DNA from 4 places in the Halomonas sp. IOP_14 genome. Region 2 is predicted to be linked to each of the others. Evidence: predicted binding sites of a transcription regulator. Region 2 holds the regulator's gene; each other region holds the start of a gene.
What was found. The regulator sigma-54, encoded in region 2, starts transcription at its own class of promoters, with help from an activator protein. The targets are predictions, from matches to a motif close to TGGCACNNNNNTTGCTNT.
Positions count from the first base shown of each region.

Region 1: K7H09_RS02440 (NCS1 family nucleobase:cation symporter-1) is a predicted target of sigma-54. The motif match lies at 2,041-2,058, and genes of this name have one in related genera.
Region 3: K7H09_RS17325 (amino acid ABC transporter substrate-binding protein) is a predicted target of sigma-54. The motif match lies at 2,687-2,704, and genes of this name have one in related genera.
Region 4: codB (cytosine permease) is a predicted target of sigma-54. The motif match lies at 2,030-2,047, and genes of this name have one in related genera.

Region 1 covers NZ_JAINWD010000002.1:180,940-185,153, forward strand. Annotated here, with positions in the region: gene hydA (dihydropyrimidinase) at 1-656, opposite strand, end outside; gene K7H09_RS02435 (nitrilase-related carbon-nitrogen hydrolase) at 719-1,585, opposite strand; gene K7H09_RS02440 (NCS1 family nucleobase:cation symporter-1) at 2,203-3,720, shown strand; gene K7H09_RS02445 (LysR family transcriptional regulator) at 3,735-4,214, opposite strand, start outside.
Region 2 covers NZ_JAINWD010000004.1:87,754-91,967, forward strand. Annotated here, with positions in the region: gene lptA (lipopolysaccharide transport periplasmic protein LptA) at 1-298, shown strand, start outside; gene lptB (LPS export ABC transporter ATP-binding protein) at 310-1,059, shown strand; gene K7H09_RS04970 (RNA polymerase factor sigma-54) at 1,189-2,604, shown strand; gene hpf (ribosome hibernation-promoting factor, HPF/YfiA family) at 2,702-3,010, shown strand; gene K7H09_RS04980 (PTS sugar transporter subunit IIA) at 3,015-3,485, shown strand; gene rapZ (RNase adapter RapZ) at 3,573-4,214, shown strand, end outside.
Region 3 covers NZ_JAINWD010000029.1:72,201-76,414, forward strand. Annotated here, with positions in the region: gene K7H09_RS17315 (amino acid ABC transporter permease) at 1-258, opposite strand, end outside; gene K7H09_RS17320 (amino acid ABC transporter permease) at 274-1,464, opposite strand; gene K7H09_RS17325 (amino acid ABC transporter substrate-binding protein) at 1,566-2,591, opposite strand; gene speE (polyamine aminopropyltransferase) at 2,860-3,726, opposite strand; gene hemE (uroporphyrinogen decarboxylase) at 3,726-4,214, opposite strand, start outside.
Region 4 covers NZ_JAINWD010000002.1:163,652-167,865, reverse strand. Annotated here, with positions in the region: gene K7H09_RS02385 (amino acid ABC transporter substrate-binding protein) at 1-362, opposite strand, end outside; gene K7H09_RS02380 (diguanylate cyclase domain-containing protein) at 367-1,728, opposite strand; gene codB (cytosine permease) at 2,091-3,353, shown strand; gene codA (cytosine deaminase) at 3,376-4,214, shown strand, end outside.

The DNA.
Region 1 (4,214 bases), on a different contig from region 2:
TCGCCTTCCACCTGGGGTGGGCGCGAAAGCGGATGGGCTTCCGGCCCGGTCATGCCCTGGGCGAGCAGTTTTTGCTGCATGTGGTAGACCAGCTCACCGTTTTCGGCGTGAACCGTAGGCACCGCGCCTAGCTCCAGACAGCGCGAGAAGCTTTCCACCAGAATGTCATCAGTGGCCATGATCGCGCCCTTGTAGGCCATAAAGTGTTTGAAGCTGTTCACCCCGTGTTCATGAACCAGGGTGCCCATTTCCTCTCGCACGCTATCGTCCCACCAGGTAATCGCCACGTGGAAGGCAAAATCGGTGGCGGCTTTTTCCGCCCAGCCTTGCCAGGTTTCGAAGGCCTCAAGGAGCGACTGACCTGGCTGTGGGATCACGAAGTCGATGATCGAAGTGGTGCCCCCGGCCAAGGCCGCGGCGGTGCCGGTATAGAAATCTTCGCTGGCCACGGTGCCCATGAACGGCAGTTGCATGTGCGTATGGGGATCGATACCGCCGGGCATCACCAGTTGATCGCTGGCATCGACAATTTCACACCCTTCAGGGACATCTAGATCGGTGCCAATCGCATGGATTTTACCGTCGACACACAGTACGTCTGCGCGGTAGGTATCGGCGTGGGTGACCACGGTGCCGCCCTTGATTAATAAGCTCATCGTTCGCTCCTGTTGTTTTTAAATAGAAAACTTAACCAGCAACCTGTTTTTTACCAGCAGAATCATTCACCGTCGGTCAGGCGGGTATAGGTTTCCGGGCGACGGTCGCGGAAGAACTGCCAGTTGTTGCGTACCTCCCGCACCATGTCCAAATCGATCTCGTGCACCAGCAGCTCGTCTTCTGTTTCGCTGGCCTGAGCTTCGATTTTGCCGCGGGGGTTAACGATATAGCTGGAGCCGTAAAAGTCGCCGATGTTCCACGGCGCCTCGGTTCCAACTCGATTGATCGCAGCGATAAAGCAGCCATTGGCGGCGGCAGAGGCAGGTTGCTCTAACTCCCACAGGTATTGGGAAAGACCGGCCACGGTGGCGGAAGGGTTGAAAATCACCTCAGCGCCATTGAGAGCAAGCGCCCGCCAGCCTTCGGGGAAGTGACGGTCGTAGCAGATATACACGCCGATTTTGCCGTAGGCAGTATCGAACACTGGCCAGTTGGATTTTCCCGGCTTGAAGAAGAATTTTTCCCAAAAACCGGCTACTTGGGGAATATGGGTTTTGTGGTACTTGCCTAAGTAACTGCCGTCAGCGTCGAATACCGCTGCGGTGTTGTAGTAAACACCGGTTTCAGTCTCTTCATACACCGGCACGATGATCACCATGCGGTGCTCGGCGGCGAGCTTCTGCATCATCTGGCAGGTAGGGCCTTCCGGTACCCGCTCGGCGGCGGCGTACCACTTGCCGTCCTGGCTGGGGCAAAAGTAGGGCTGGTTAAACACTTCCTGGAAGCAAAGCACCTGCACGCCCTGGTCAGCCGCTTGCTGAATCATTGGCAGATGTGCCTCGTTCATGGCGTCGCGAATAGCTTCTGGTTCAAGGTCGGTGCTGGTTTTCAGGCCCATCTGAATCAACCCGATTTTCATCTTCTGCATGAGACGCTCCCTCTGATTGTTGATGTGTAGCGTATGTTTGTAGTGTTCTTGAAACTAGTTTTGTAAAGCTGACGAAATAGACAGCTTTTGTTGAAAGTAGCGCTGGGTAGGTGGTTTTAGCAAGTCTTTAAAGGAGATTTGTTAAATCGTCTTTAACTCATTGAGTTTGCTTATTTTTATTGTTCCATTTGGTGATATTCACTTTTTTGGTGAGGTCTTGCACTGTTTTGGATGGTTTTTTTATTCTTTTAAAATCATTGGTTTGGTATATTTCTAGCGAGTGTTTTTGGTTTTTTTCTGTTTTAAATTGGTGCAAATATTTTTTTTGATCTAGCTTTGTTTAGTTGGTTTTTGTTTTAGGTGGGGAAAATATAAAGATAACAAGCTAACAATAATAATGTTGTCCAGGAAGGCAGCTTTTTAATCAATGAGTTAATTGACCTGCTTTTTCAAGTAGGCATGCTTATTGCTTGTTTTCTAAAAGCTATGGTTTCTAAGAACGATGGTTTTGAAAAACAATGGTTTCTAAAAGCCATGATTTCTAAGCGCCTTTTTGAAAAGCTCCACTGGCCGTGGGAGCTAGGCAGCGCAATAACGCAATGCTGAGGAGATAAAAAATGACCGAAACAACCTCTCAGATGGTGGATCGAGGTGGGCTGATAGAGCTAGATGTAGGGGACGATGTACGCAGTAGTTCGCGCTTTAATGAGGATATTGCGCCTACCCAGGCCAGCGAGCGCACCTGGAGTAAGTGGAATATTGCGGCACTCTGGGTAGGCATGTCGATCTGCGTGCCCACCTACACCCTAGGCGGGGTATTAACCGCCTACTTCGGGCTGAGCGTGGGGGAGGCGTTGTTTGCCATTTTGTTGGCCAACGTGATCGTGCTGATTCCTCTTACCTTAAACGCCTTTCCCGGTACGAAGTTTGGTATTCCTTTTCCGGTGGTTTTACGCTCTTCGTTCGGTATTTTAGGTTCCAACGTACCCTGTCTGGTGCGCGCCCTGGTCGGCTGCGGCTGGTTTGGTATTCAAACCATGTTTGGCGGTTTGGCCATTCATCTGTTGCTCTCCGAGTTGATTCCCGCTTGGGCTGCGATGGGCGGTGTTGGTGAAGTCATCGGCTTTTTTGTCTTTGGTGCGATGAATCTCTATGTGGTGATTCGTGGTGCAGAGTCGATTAAATGGTTGGAAACCTTCGCCGCACCGCTGCTGTTAGCCGTTGGTGTTGGGCTGATGATATGGGCGTGGCCAAATATGTCGATGTCCGAACTACTGGCACAGCCGCCGTCGCGGCCTGAAGGGGCATCGGTATACGGCTACTTCTTCGCGGGCTTAACCGCCATGGTGGGTTTTTGGGCCACGCTGTCGCTGAATATTCCCGATTTCAGTCGCTTTGCCAAAAGCCAAAAAGATCAGATCGTTGGTCAGGTGATTGGGCTGCCGCTAACGATGTTTTTCTTTGCCGCACTCGGTGTCGTGTTAACCGCTGCTTCCGAAACGCTGGTAGGGGAAACCGTTGCCGACCCGGTACGTTTGATTGGCTATATCGACAGCCCCTTCTGGGTGGTACTGGCGATGCTGTTGATCATTATCGCCACGATCTCTACCAATACGGCTTCTAACATCGTGTCGCCTACCAACGATTTTCAGAACATTGCGCCCAAATTGATTAACCAGACGCGCGGCGTGCTGATGACTGGCGCGGTGGGCGTGTTGTTGATGGGCTACGATCTGCTGCAAAAAGCGGGCGTTATTCCGCCAGGGGTTTCTCTGGAGCAGATGTACTCCAACTGGCTGCTGGGTTACTCCAGCCTGCTGGGGCCCATCGCGGGCATCATGGCGGTGGACTACTTCCTGATCAAAAAGCAGCGTTTGGATGTGCCCAGCCTGTATATGGATAACCATGCTTATCCTGCGGTGAACATCGCGGGTTTTATCGCCTTTGGCGTGCCGGTGGCGCTTACGTTGCTATCGCTGTTAACTGGCACCATGAATTGGTTCTACGACTACGGCTGGTTTACCGGCTCGGCGCTGGGGGCAATTGTTTACTATGTGGCAAGCCAAGTGTTGGCGTCATCGCCCCAGGCGGGGCCAGCGCCGATAATGGCCAATGAGGCAACCGAGCAGCGTTAAACATACTGCCGGGTTTAGCTGCTTTTGATTAAGCGTAGAAACGCATCGACCACTCGGTTGGGGCGGCGGTCGTGGCGGGTGATCAGCACAAAGGGGATGCGGTAGTGCTGCGTGTTGGCATGCAACGCTCGCATCTTGCCCGCTGCCACCCACTGTGCAGCTACGTGTTCAGGCAGAAAGCCGATAAATCGCCCGGTAAGAATCAAAAAAGCGGCGCCTTCTCGGTCGGATGCTGAGGCACGAAGGCTTAGCGCATCATGCGCCTGTCGGGCCTCAACCGGTAGCGGATAGCGGGGTGAAATAGCCGAGTGTTGGGCGATATCTGCACAGCTAAGCGTATCATCATCCTCAGTAAACAGCGGATGGCCAGCCGCGCAGTAAAGATACGATGGCTCGTCGTAAAGGTGCCGCGCTTCTAAGCTGGTGGGCAGGTTCACTGCAGGCACTACGCCGACGTGCAAGTGGCCATCCATGACGCCTCTAATGACCGCGTC
Region 2 (4,214 bases):
CGAACGCAACGACGCGGGCGAACTCTCGACAGCCACCGCTACCGGTGAACGCGCCTACTTGCGCCATCAAGGCGAAGGGCAAGAAGGCCCCACGGAAGGCTGGGCGCGGCGAATTATTTATCACGTCGCCGAGCGTCGCGTAGAGCTGATCGACCAAGCCGAACTGACCCAGCAAGAGGACACCTTTAGTGGCGGTCGCCTTGAGTATTTTATTGACCGAGAAGTGATTCAAGCGCGCTCTGACGTTGATGGCAGCGAGCCCCAGCGCATACGCATGACCCTTCAGCCTGAACAATAGGGAGCCTAGCTGTGGCCACTGCTGACACTGCGCCGATCAAAACCCTTTATGCCCACCACCTGGCTAAAAGCTACAAACGCCGCCGAGTGGTCAAAGACATCAATCTGGAGATATCCCAAGGCAGTGTCGTTGGCCTTTTGGGCCCCAACGGCGCGGGCAAAACCACCTCATTTTATATGATTGTTGGGCTGGTCAAATCCGACGCTGGCAAGGTGGGTATCGACGATGTGGATTTAACGCGCGCCCCCATGCACGAGCGCGCAGCCGCGGGGATTGGCTATCTACCTCAAGAGGCGTCTATTTTCCGCAAACTCTCGGTTGCCGAGAATATTATGGCGATACTCGAGACCCGCAAAGAGCTTAACCGCAGCGACCGCGAACAGCGCCTGGAAGCGCTACTCGAAGACTTCCATATCACCCATATTCGCGACAACCTGGGCATGAGCCTTTCGGGCGGCGAGCGCAGGCGTGTAGAAATAGCCCGCTCGCTAGCCACAGAGCCCGCTTTTATTCTGCTCGATGAGCCTTTTGCGGGCGTTGACCCCATCTCGGTAGGTGAGATTAAAACCATCATTCGTGCACTGAAACAGCGCCATATCGGCGTGCTGATCACCGATCACAACGTGCGTGAAACACTAGACATTTGCGATATCGCCTATATCGTCGGCGATGGGCAAATCATCGCCAGTGGCTCGCCCGCCTCGATTCTCACCAACCAAAAAGTAAGGGATGTGTATTTGGGCGCCGATTTTCGCCTGTAATGTTTTTGCCTTAATCGCCCCTAAATAGCGCTTTAAAACAACTTTACGACCAATGGCATGCTTATTGCACTTGCGCCAAGCACTCACTCGCACTAGGGTGGAGCATTCTGATTAACGAGTGGTTCTCAGATGGTCATGAAAGCTTCTCTCCAACTGCGTATCGGCACACAGCTGACCATGACGCCCCAGTTGCAGCAGGCCATTGCGCTGCTGCAACTCTCTACGCTGGATCTTCGTCAAGAAATTCAGCAGGCCCTCGATGCCAATCCCATGCTGGAGCAGGAAGATGAATTTAGTGAACAGGCTGTCAGCGAGCCTAAGGAAGAAGAGTGGTCAGAGAGCATCCCTACTGAGCTCTCGGTAGATAGCGACTGGTCAGATACCTATCAAGATATGGGAAGCCAGGGGGGCAGCAGCAGCGAAGGCCCCGACTTTGAGCGCCAGGCAGCCGGGCAGAGCCTTCATGGCCACCTGCTGTGGCAACTCGCCATGACCGATTTTAGCGCTCGCGAGCAGCTTGTCGCGGAAAGTTTAATCGACGCGCTAGACGCCAACGGCTACCTGACCCAGCCGCTCAACGACATCCGTGAAGGGCTTCGTGCCCAGGGCATTGACGGGCTAAGCCAGCGCGAAGTGGAAACCATTCTACTCAAGCTCCAGCAGTTTGAGCCGACCGGCATATTTGCCCGTGACTTGCGTGAATGCTTGATGCTGCAGCTCGCCGCTCTCCCCGATGATACGCCACTGCTGGTTCCCGCCCGCCGCTTGGTGCGGCAGTTTCTCGAAGCGCTTGGCAAAGACGATATGCGTCTGCTGAAACGCCGTCTAGGGCTCGACGACGAACAGCTGGCCGATGTCATCCTGCTTATTCGCAGCCTAGACCCACGCCCAGGCAGCGCCTACGGCGACACCGATGACAGCTATGTCACCCCCGATCTAGTCGTCCGCCACGATAATGAAGGCTGGCATTTAGAGCTCAACCCCGAGGCCCTGCCACGGCTGCGCATTCAGCCCGACTACGCCAGCTTGATTAAGCGTGCGGATAAAAGCGATGACAACCAGTTTCTCAAAGAGCACTTGCAGGAAGCGCGCTGGTTGATCAAGAGCCTCTCTAGCCGAAACGATACGCTGCTGCGTGTTGGTCGCGAGATCATTACCCGCCAGATTGGCTTTTTAGAGCACGGCGAAGAAGCCATGAAACCACTGATACTGGCCGACATTGCCGAAGCCGTGGAGATGCACGAGTCGACTATTTCACGGGTAACGACGCAAAAATATATCCATACACCCCGTGGTGTGTTTGAACTCAAATACTTTTTCTCAAGCCAGGTGAGCGGTCAAGATGGTGACAGCCACTCCAGCACCGCCATCCGTGCACGACTCAAGAAACTGATTCAAGAGGAGCCGCCCGGCAAGCCGCTTTCAGACAGCCGCTTAGTGACGCTATTAGGCGAAGGAGGGATTCAAGTGGCGCGTCGTACGGTGGCGAAATACCGTGAAGCCATGGGCATTCCCTCTTCCAGTGAACGGCGTCGTTTGCGCTAACTTCGTTAACGTTTCAGGGAAACTCTCGACAAGGGCTTTGCAACGCGGCAAAAAGGGTTACAATCGAAGTACAGTCCGATGGATAAGGAGCACGTCAATGCAAGTAAATATCACTGGTCATCACGTAGAACTGACTGACGCCTTGCGTGACTATGTCAACGAGAAGCTTGAGCGTGTAGAGCGCCATTACGACAATATAACTACGGTGCAAGTCACCTTATCAGTGGAGAAAGAGCGCCAGCAGGCCGCCTGTACGCTGCACGCCGCAGGTGCTGACTTACATGCGGAAGCCCTAGACAGTGATATGTACGCCGCTATCGACGCACTAGCGGACAAAATCGACCGTCAACTCGTTAAACACAAGGAAAAAGCACAAGCTCGCGCCCAAGGCGCCGGTGTGCGTTAATTCAATGACGTTGGAAACCATACTCCCCCCGGAACGCGTTCTGTTCGACGTCCCCGGGGGCAGCAAAAAAAGGGTGCTGGAGTTTTACAGCACCTTTATCGCCCAAAATATCCCCAGCCTGGACAGCCAAGAAGTGTTTAGCCGTTTAATCGGCCGCGAGCGCTTAGGTAGTACGGGTATTGGTAACGGCGTGGCTATTCCTCATGCGCGTAGCCCCCACTGCAACGCCCCTATCGCTGGATTTTTGAAACTGGCTGAAGCGATCGATTTTGACGCTATCGACGGCGACCCGGTAGATCTGGTGTTTGTCCTGTTGGTACCCGAAGAGGCAGATGACACGCATCTCTCACTACTGGGTCAGGTAGCGACCATCATGAATGATGCGGACACGCGCCAGCAACTGCGTAAAGCAGCCAGCCAGCGCGAACTGCTTGAGCTGATTACCGCCAAAATTCGCGAGCAATCAGCGGCCTAAGGGTCTGAAACCCTGTTCAGGGCAGATCACAGCAGGTTATCCGCTCACCACCCTCAACGCAGCTTGATCAAAGCAAAGAGAGACTCTATGCAACTGGTGATCATTAGCGGCCGCTCCGGGTCAGGTAAATCTATCGCCTTGCAAGCGCTGGAAGATCTTGGCTACTACGCGATTGATAACCTCCCAGCTATGTTGCTGGGGTCGTTGGTGGATGAACTGCGTGACCAGGGCGACCGAGCACATTTAGCGGTGAGTATTGATGCCCGCAATTTGCCGGGAGCTCTGGAGCGCCTGCCCTCTTTATTAGACGAGTTGCGCCAGCGTAAAATCGACTTTCAAGTTATTTACCTGACCACCGATGCGCGCATACTGCTTGAGCGTTACTCAGCAACGCGTCGCCGTCATCCGCTGACCCGCGATAGCGAAATGACGCTGGAAGAGGCGATCAATAAAGAAGAGACGACGCTAGAGGATATTCGCGATCTGGCCGATCTATTGATCGATACATCACGATTATCGGTGCACGATTTACGCCGTCGCATTACCGACCAAGTAGCCCATCAGCGGCGCGACAAGCTGACGCTAACGCTGGAATCGTTTGGGTATAAACGCGGCGTACCGTTAGACGCCGACCTGGTCTTCGATGTGCGCTGCCTGCCAAATCCGTACTGGGATCCAACGCTGCGCCAGTTCACTGGCCGCGACGCGGAAATCGTGGCTTTTTTGAAC
Region 3 (4,214 bases), on a different contig from region 2:
CTGGGAAAAGCGTGCGTTAACGAATACCCAGCAGGCGCCCACCCGTGTGCAGTCTTCGCGGCTGTCGCCCACCCAGTTGGCATCAATAAATGCCCACTGAACCGTTGGCACCACGAGTAGATAGAGCACGTACAGGCCCAGTAGCGTGAAGATGCTATTGATAGGGCCGTTGAACAGATTGCCTCGTAGCCAGGCAACCGGCCCAATGGTGCCTTTAGGAGCCGGGCGCTGAGGTATGGTTTCTTTATTGTGAATCATGGGGTCGCCTCCGGCCTAGCGTTCGACCAGCGCAACGCGAGCGTTGAACCAGTTCATGAACATGGACACCAGCAAGCTGATGATCAGATAAACCGCCATGGTCATGGCAATGACTTCGATTGCCTGACCGGTCTGGTTGAGCGTGGTGCCGGCAAAAACCGATACCAGGTCGGGGTAGCCGATGGCGGTGGCCAGTGACGAGTTTTTAATCAGGTTGAGGTATTGGCTGGTGAGTGGCGGAATAATGACGCGCATAGCCTGGGGAATGATGATTAGGCGCAGCACTAGCTTGCGCGGCAAGCTCAATGCCTGGGCGGCTTCCGTTTGGCCATGGGGGATGGCTTGGATGCCCGAGCGCACAATCTCCGCAATGAAGGACGCGGTATAGATAGACAGCGCCAGCCACAGGGCCAAAAATTCAGGGATAATGGTAATACCACCGCCGAAGTTAAAGCCGCGCAGTACCGGCATCTCCCAGGTCACCGGTACACCTGTAGCGACCAGTACCAGCAGTGGTAGGCCAAAGATAATCACCAGCGACATCCAGAAAACCGGTAGGCGCTTGCCGGTGGCTTCGTGACGGCGCTTGTTCCACATGACCAGTGCGATGCTGGCAATAATAGCCACCACGAAGGTGGCTGGGATAAGACCAAATCCTGACTCGAACAGAGGCTGAGGTAGGTACAGCCCGCGCACGTTCAGGAAAATGGCTTCACCAAAGGCCATGCTCTCTCTAGCGCTGGGTAACGTCCGCAGTACAGCAAAGTACCAGAAGAAAATTTGCAGCAGCAGGGGGATATTACGAAACGTTTCGATATACGCATTGGCTAGCCGAGCGATCAACCAGTTGGGCGATAGCCGCGCGATACCGACGATAAAACCAATAATCGAGGCAGCTAACACCCCCAATCCACCGACTAGCAGCGTATTGAGCAAGCCAATCACAAAAGTGCGGCCGTAGGTACTTTGGGAGGAGTACTCGATTAAGCTTTGACCAATACCAAAGCCGGCTGTGTTGCCCAGGAAGCCAAAGCCAGTGGTAATGCCGCGAGCATTCAGGTTGGCTTGGGTATTGCCGATAATATAGATCAGGAAAGCCGCGACAACGGCGACCAATATAAGCTGAAAAATAAGTGCGCGCTTAGCGCGGTCTCGCCAAAACGGCGGCTTGTGGCCAGCGGGGCGAATGTTGGGTCTTACAGACATGGATGGCGTCTCCGCTACACGGAAGGTCAATCAAATGGCCCGCCACGACCTTTAAACAGATACCTGTGAAGAGGGCGGCGGGCCGGGGTCAAGCGAGACGCTTAGCGAATCGGGGGAGCGTACTGGAAGCCGCCGTCTGTCCATAGGGCGTTGACACCGCGCTCAATTTCCAGCGGCGAGCCCATGCCCACGTTGCGGTCGAAGCTTTCAGCGTAGTTACCCACTTGGCTAATAATGTTATAGGCCCAATCTGCTTCTAGGTTCATGCCTTCACCGTAGTTGCCGTCTTGGCCTAGCAAGCGAGCGATGTTGGGGTCTTCAGAGTTAAGCATTTCTTCAGCGTTTTCACTGGTGACGCCGTACTCTTCGGCGTTAATCATGGCGAACAGCGACCATTTCACAATGTTGAACCAAAGATCGTCACCCTGACGAACCACAGGGCCTAGTGGCTCTTTGGAGATAACGTCAGACAGGATCATCGAGGCTGAAGGATCGTCTAGCTGAATACGTAGCGCCGCTAGCTGAGAGGTATCGGAGGTTAGCACGTCACAGCGGCCGGCCTGATAGCCACCCACGGTTTGCTCAGAGGTATCAAATACGATCGGGTTGAATTCCATGTCGTTAGCACGGAAGTAGTCAGCCAGGTTCAGCTCGGTAGTGGTGCCAGACTGAATGCAGATGGAGGCGCCGTCGAGTTCATCAGCACCGGTAATACCCAGGTCACGGGATACCATGAAGCCCTGGCCGTCGTAAAAAGTAACCCCGGTGAAGTTCAGGCCCAGAGTTGTATCGCGGGTAGTGGTCCAAGTGGTATTACGTGATAGAACGTCGACTTCACCTGATTGCAGGGCGGTGAAGCGCTCCACGGCGTTGAGTGAAATATAGTTGACGGCTTCTGAGTCGCCGAGTACCGCTGCCGCTACAGCGCGGCATACATCAACGTCGATACCTTGCCAGTTACCGTCGTCGTCCGGAGCTGAGAAGCCCGGCAAACCATCGCTCACACCACACTGAACGGCACCACGCTCAATGGTATCTTCCAGGGTGTCGGCTTGAGCAGTTGCCATTCCCGCCAGGCTAAGTGAGCCAGCGGACGCCAGAAGCGCTAAGTGTTTTTTATTGAACATCTAGTTTCCCTCGAAGTTATTGGAATCAGCTACTGAAATCAGTTAATGAAACCAGTAGTTGAAATAGTTATGCATGCCGTAGCATGTCACTAAACCTAGCAAGGAAGATGCCAACAAGGGTACAGGCGTTAATTCAGCGCTTTTCAACGCTACTCAACGAATTCGAGACGAAGGTCTAGGTGCAAAAAGGTTACTGCCCACCTCGCATTGCACCGTTATAGGGCAAGCTGAGGTGGGCGGTAACACAAAGGCAGTTATTAGGCGTGGTTTACTCGGCTGCGAATGCCTTGCGCATAAACGGCGGGAGGGCGAGCGCACCGCGATGGGCGTCAACGCTATAGTATTCAAGCGGCAAGTCGTGGTTGGTGGCTGCCTGCTCGCGGAACGTATTCACGTCGGTGGCTTTACCCGCCAATGTTACGCTCCACCAGCCTGAAGGATATACCGGCTGCGGGAAGGGCAGCGTGGCAACGCTGTCAAAACCGGCTTTCAACATGTCGTTGCGCAGCTCTCGGATGATCGAGCCACTGTGGTAAAGCGGTGATTCGCTCTGCTGCACCATTACGCCGCCGCTTTTCAAAATACGGTGGCAGCGCTTGAGAAAATCGGTTTTAAACAGCCCTTCAGCGGGCCCAACCGGGTCGGTGGAGTCGATAATCAGCACATCGATGCTCTCATCAGGTGCATCGTCCACCCACTTGACGCCGTCGGCGAACAGCAGTTCAGCGCGGGGGTCGTTATTCGACGCTACCAACGACGGGAAGAAGCGCTCAGAGGCCTTGGTGACCTCTTCGTCGATATCAATTTGGGTAACTTTCTCGACACTCGGGTGGCGCAGCACCTCTTTTAAGGTGCCGCAGTCGCCACCGCCGATGATCACCACACGTTTGGGATCTTGGTGGGTAAACAGCGCCGGATGCGCAATCATCTCGTGGTAGAGGAAGTTATCGCGATCAGTCAGCATCACGCAGCCGTCCAGCACCATTAGGTTGCCGTAGGTCTCGGTGGCGTAGACCTCTAGATGCTGGTATTGGCTCTGTACATCCAGCAGTTTTTCAGAGATCTTCAGTGAGAAAGCGCTGCCGTGGCTATCAAAGACTTCGGTAAACCATTGGTCGTCGCGTAAATCGCTCATCAATTGGCTCCTGAGTGCTGTGCATTTGTGTGCGTTGGAATATCGCGGTGATACTGCGGGCTTAATTCGTGCAGCGCCTCCATAAAGGCAGTGACGTTGTCGGGGTTGGTAAACTGGCTGATTCCGTGGCCCAGGTTAAACACGTGGCCAGGGCCGTGGCCGTAGCTCTCCAACACGCGGGCTACTTCAGCGCGGATAGCCGAGGGGCGGGCAAACAGAACGTTGGGATCAAGATTGCCCTGTAGCGCCACTTTGTGACCAACCCGGGCACGGGCATCGGAAAGCTCGGTAGACCAGTCGATACCCAATGCATCGGCACCGGCGCAGGCGATATGCTCAAGCCACTGGCCGCCGTTTTTGGTGAAGAGAATCACCGGTACGCGGCGACCGTCGTGCTCGCGGATCAGTCCCGAAACGATCTGCTCCATGTAGCGCAGCGAGAACTCAAGGTACGCAGGGGTAGAAAGTGCGCCGCCCCAGGTATCAAA
Region 4 (4,214 bases), on a different contig from region 2:
AAAGCGGCCTGACGGCGACGTTCAGGGGTATTGGTGGTCACTCCACACTCGATATCCACTTCACCATTACGTACTAATATGAACCGATTTGCAGGCGTTACCGGCACATAATTTACCTTGAGATCACCTAAGCCCAATGTTTCCTCCAGACCTTCGATGACGTTTAGGCACAGGTCGATCGCATAGCCTGTTGGCTGGTCATTAACTAGGTAGGAGAAGGGGGCTTCGCTGGTACGATGGCCGATAGTAATCTCACCAGTAGACACAATACGCGACAACGTCGGCGAGGAGGCGATCTCCTCACCAGCAGCGGCACCTTGCCACACCGCACTGGTCATTAATAACGCTACTAGCCACTTCATAGGCTTACCTTTGTTCGATGATCCCGGAATCCATTGTCATCCCTGCGGCATAGAGCATATAGCGGTCGCGCCCTTTCGCCTTGGCCGCATAGAGCGCCAGATCTGCGTGACGTAGCAGATCGTGGCTATTGCGGCCATCAGCGGGTGCGGTTGCAATGCCAACACTCACTCCAATGTTAATTTCCTGGTTATTAAACTGATACGGTTCACGTAGAACAGACACAATTGCTTCTGCCAGTACTTTTGCCTCATTGGTGGCACTACGCACAACGCGTTGAATGATGGCAAACTCATCGCCACCAAGGCGCGCCACCAAATCATCGTCGGTCAGCAGCCCCTGCACCCGCTGACTAACTTCAACGAGCAAAGCATCACCCGCCGCGTGCCCCAGACTATCGTTAACTGCTTTAAAATGGTCAAGATCAAATAGCATGACATTAAATACGTCGCCTTGAAGCAGTGAGTGCACAGCGGTTTTTAAAGCATTATTTAATTGCACGCGGTTGGGCAATTTGGTCAGCTCATCATGATGAGCAAGATGCTGAAAGCGCAGCGCTTCGTCTTTAACTTCAAGTAAGTGTTCACGCTCAATGACTTTCTTACGAAGCGCATCTATGGCCTTTGCCATCCGGCCAATTTCATCGTTACGGTCGGTATAAGGCGTGCTGTCAGCAGTCTGGTTTTTAGCGATTTCGGTGAGCGACTTAATTAATACTGGCACGGGTGTAAATAACTGACGCATCAAAACAGTGACTAGCAGGGCTGTTGCGACCAATACCACCAGTAGCGCTACAAATGCTTTACTGATCAGATCATTACGCATCTGATACAGCCCACCTTTCTGGCCTATAGTGGCTACCAGCACGCCTAACAGTTGACCATCAGGAGTAACAATGGGCAGCGAACTAATGAAGTGCTCTTCATTGCCAATGCTGGCAAATCCAACATAAAAATCAACGGCATCCGCTTTTGTTTGCCATGTATCTACTGCCAAGTTGGCAGGTGAGTCTGATGGTGTGTTAAGCGCATCAGCCACTACGGTGAGAGAACCTTCTGATGACTTAGTGAACAGCCATACGTTGTTACGTGTTTGTGCACTTGCTAACGCTAATACATCAATCGGGCTAAACCCAGTTTCCAGAACCGACTCTTCATCGCCAATTGGGCGCTGGGAAATGATATGCGTGACTTGACCCGTGCCATCGGTCTTAACCGCCACGGACGTATAAATACGCCTAATAGTCGCGCTCACTATCTGGGCATTCACCTGCGCTTCACGCAACCACTGCTCCCGAGCCCCACGCTCAACCATAAAAAAACCTGACAGCGCCCCCGTTACATACGCAAACAGCACGCCCATCAGCATAAACATCACCACCTTACCCACCAGGGTATGATGCCAAGGAAGTTTAGCCGCAGGCAGTGAAGCACTCCTATGCTGGGGTTCTGGCATCTACTCCGATTCCTTCATGGCTATAGCTGCAGCGGGCGTATCTGGACGTAATCACAATGAGCGACCATTTCTTTAACAAACAAGCTTTTTTGACCACTATTTTATTCGGCAAACGTACACAAACAATTAGGTTTTATTTACTAAAGTATCATTAAAATGAGTGGGCATGTCTTAAAAAATGACAAGCGTAATCATTCTTATTGCCCTACCCTTTTGGCATATCTCTTGCTTTATAAGTAGCTAACAAGTTTGCTGATTTATATTAGGAGAGCGTGATGCACCATTCTGACTATCCACTCAGTGAAGTCCCTACCAGTGCCCGCAAGGGCCTGCTTTCTACCTCGGCAGTACTGCTTGGATTTACGTTTTTCACCGCCACCATGTGGGCGGGCGGCACGTTAGGCCAAGCCTTTCCGATTGGCCAACTGCTATGGATCATAGGGATTGGCAACTTGCTGCTGGGGATGTATGCGGCAGCCCTCGCCTATATTGCTTGTAAAAGCGGACTCAATTCGGTGCTGATGGGACGCTTCTGCTTCGGCGAAAAAGGCAGCAAACTCTCCGACTTTATTCTCGGTTTTACCCAGATCGGCTGGTACGCCTGGGGCACTGCCACGATTGCGCTAGTGTTAGTACGCACCACCGGGATGCCTGAATGGCTGGAAATCCCCTTAATGGTGCTATTTGGGTTTGGTTTCTGCGTGACTGCCATGATTGGCTATAGAGGTATGGACTGGCTGTCGCGCTTTGCTGTCCCGGCCATGATGCTATTTATATTGATCAGCCTGTTCACGGGGCTGGTGGATGTGCGCGGTTTTGCAGGGTTAAGCCAGCAAACACCCACGGAGAGTATGAGTGTGGCGGCTGCAATTACCGTGATTATCGGTACCTTTATTAGCGGCGGTACCCAAGCGACTAACTGGAGCCGCTTCGCCAAAACGCCGAAAATTGCCGTGATCGCGACCCTGGCGGCCTTTTTTGTCGGTAACGGCTTAATGGTGCTGACCGGCGCTCTTGGCACCATGATTTACCAGCAGGCGGATATCGTGGATGTATTGATCGCTCAGGGCTTTGTCACCATCGCCGTGCTGATGCTGTTCCTGAATATCTGGACAACCCAGGACAACACTATCTACAACTTCGCCGTGGCGGGCTGTAATTTGCTGCGCACCGAAAAGCGCCGCCTGGTCACTGTGGGTGGCGCGGCGATTGGCACCGTGCTGGCGGTGGGCGGTATGTATAACCTACTCATCCCATTTCTGGTGTTACTCGGCACCTTTATACCGCCCATGGGCGGGGTGATCATGGCGGACTTTTGGCTCAAGCATAAAGGCCGCTACCCCACATTGGATAAAGCACAACTACCCGACTTCAACCGCCGAGGGTTAGCTGCGTATGCGCTGGGCGCCGGGGCCGCTTACTTCTCCCCGTTACTGCCACCACTGGTAGGTGTTGTAGTGGCAGCAGGAAGCTACGCCGTGCTGCTTCGTTTAAACCACGCTACGCTGAGCGATACGCTTCCCTCTACTGCGAAGTAATAAAATAAGTGAGCCTTGTTATATGAGCATGCAGATTCTTAACGCCCGTTTGCGCCAGCGTCCTGAGCTTTACCGACTTGAGATTGAGAACGGCACGTTCACAGCGATTACCGAGCAAGACATGCCGCAAACAGCGAGCGAAGGGCAGATTGATGCGGGCGCCAAGCTCATTTGTGCGCCGTTTATTGAGCCCCATATCCATTTGGACGCCGCCCTTACGGCAGGTGAGCCAAGCTGGAACCAGAGCGGCACGCTGTTTGAAGGCATTGAGCGCTGGGGCGAGCGTAAGCCTATGCTCACCGAAGCGGATATTCGCGAGCGCGCGCTTAAAACCCTAAACCTGTTAATCGGCAACGGCGTTCAGTTTGTGCGCACCCACGCCGACACCAGCGACCCTAGCCTGATTGGGCTTAAAACCCTGTGCGCCTTGCGCGACGAGTTAAAAGATAAAATTGATATTCAGGTAGTCGCCTTCCCTCAAGATGGCCTGCTCTCTTACCCAGGCGGCGATCGGCTGATGGAGGAGGCACTAGAGATCGGCGCCGATGTGGTGGGCGGCATCCCCCACTTCGAATACACCCGTGAGCTGGGCGTGGCCTCCATGAAGCGAGTGATCGAATTGGCGATCAAGTACGACCGCCTGGTGGATGTGCACTGTGACGAGATTGACGACCCCAACTCGCGCTTTCTCGAAGTATTGGCCTGCGAGGCACTGTTTAATGACTTGGGCAGCCGCGTGACCGCTAGCCACGCCACAGCAATGCACTCCTACGACAACGCTTACTGCTCCAAGCTGTTTCTGCTGCTAAAACGCTCGGGTATTAACTTTGTCTCCTGCCCCACCGAAAGTATTCACCTGCA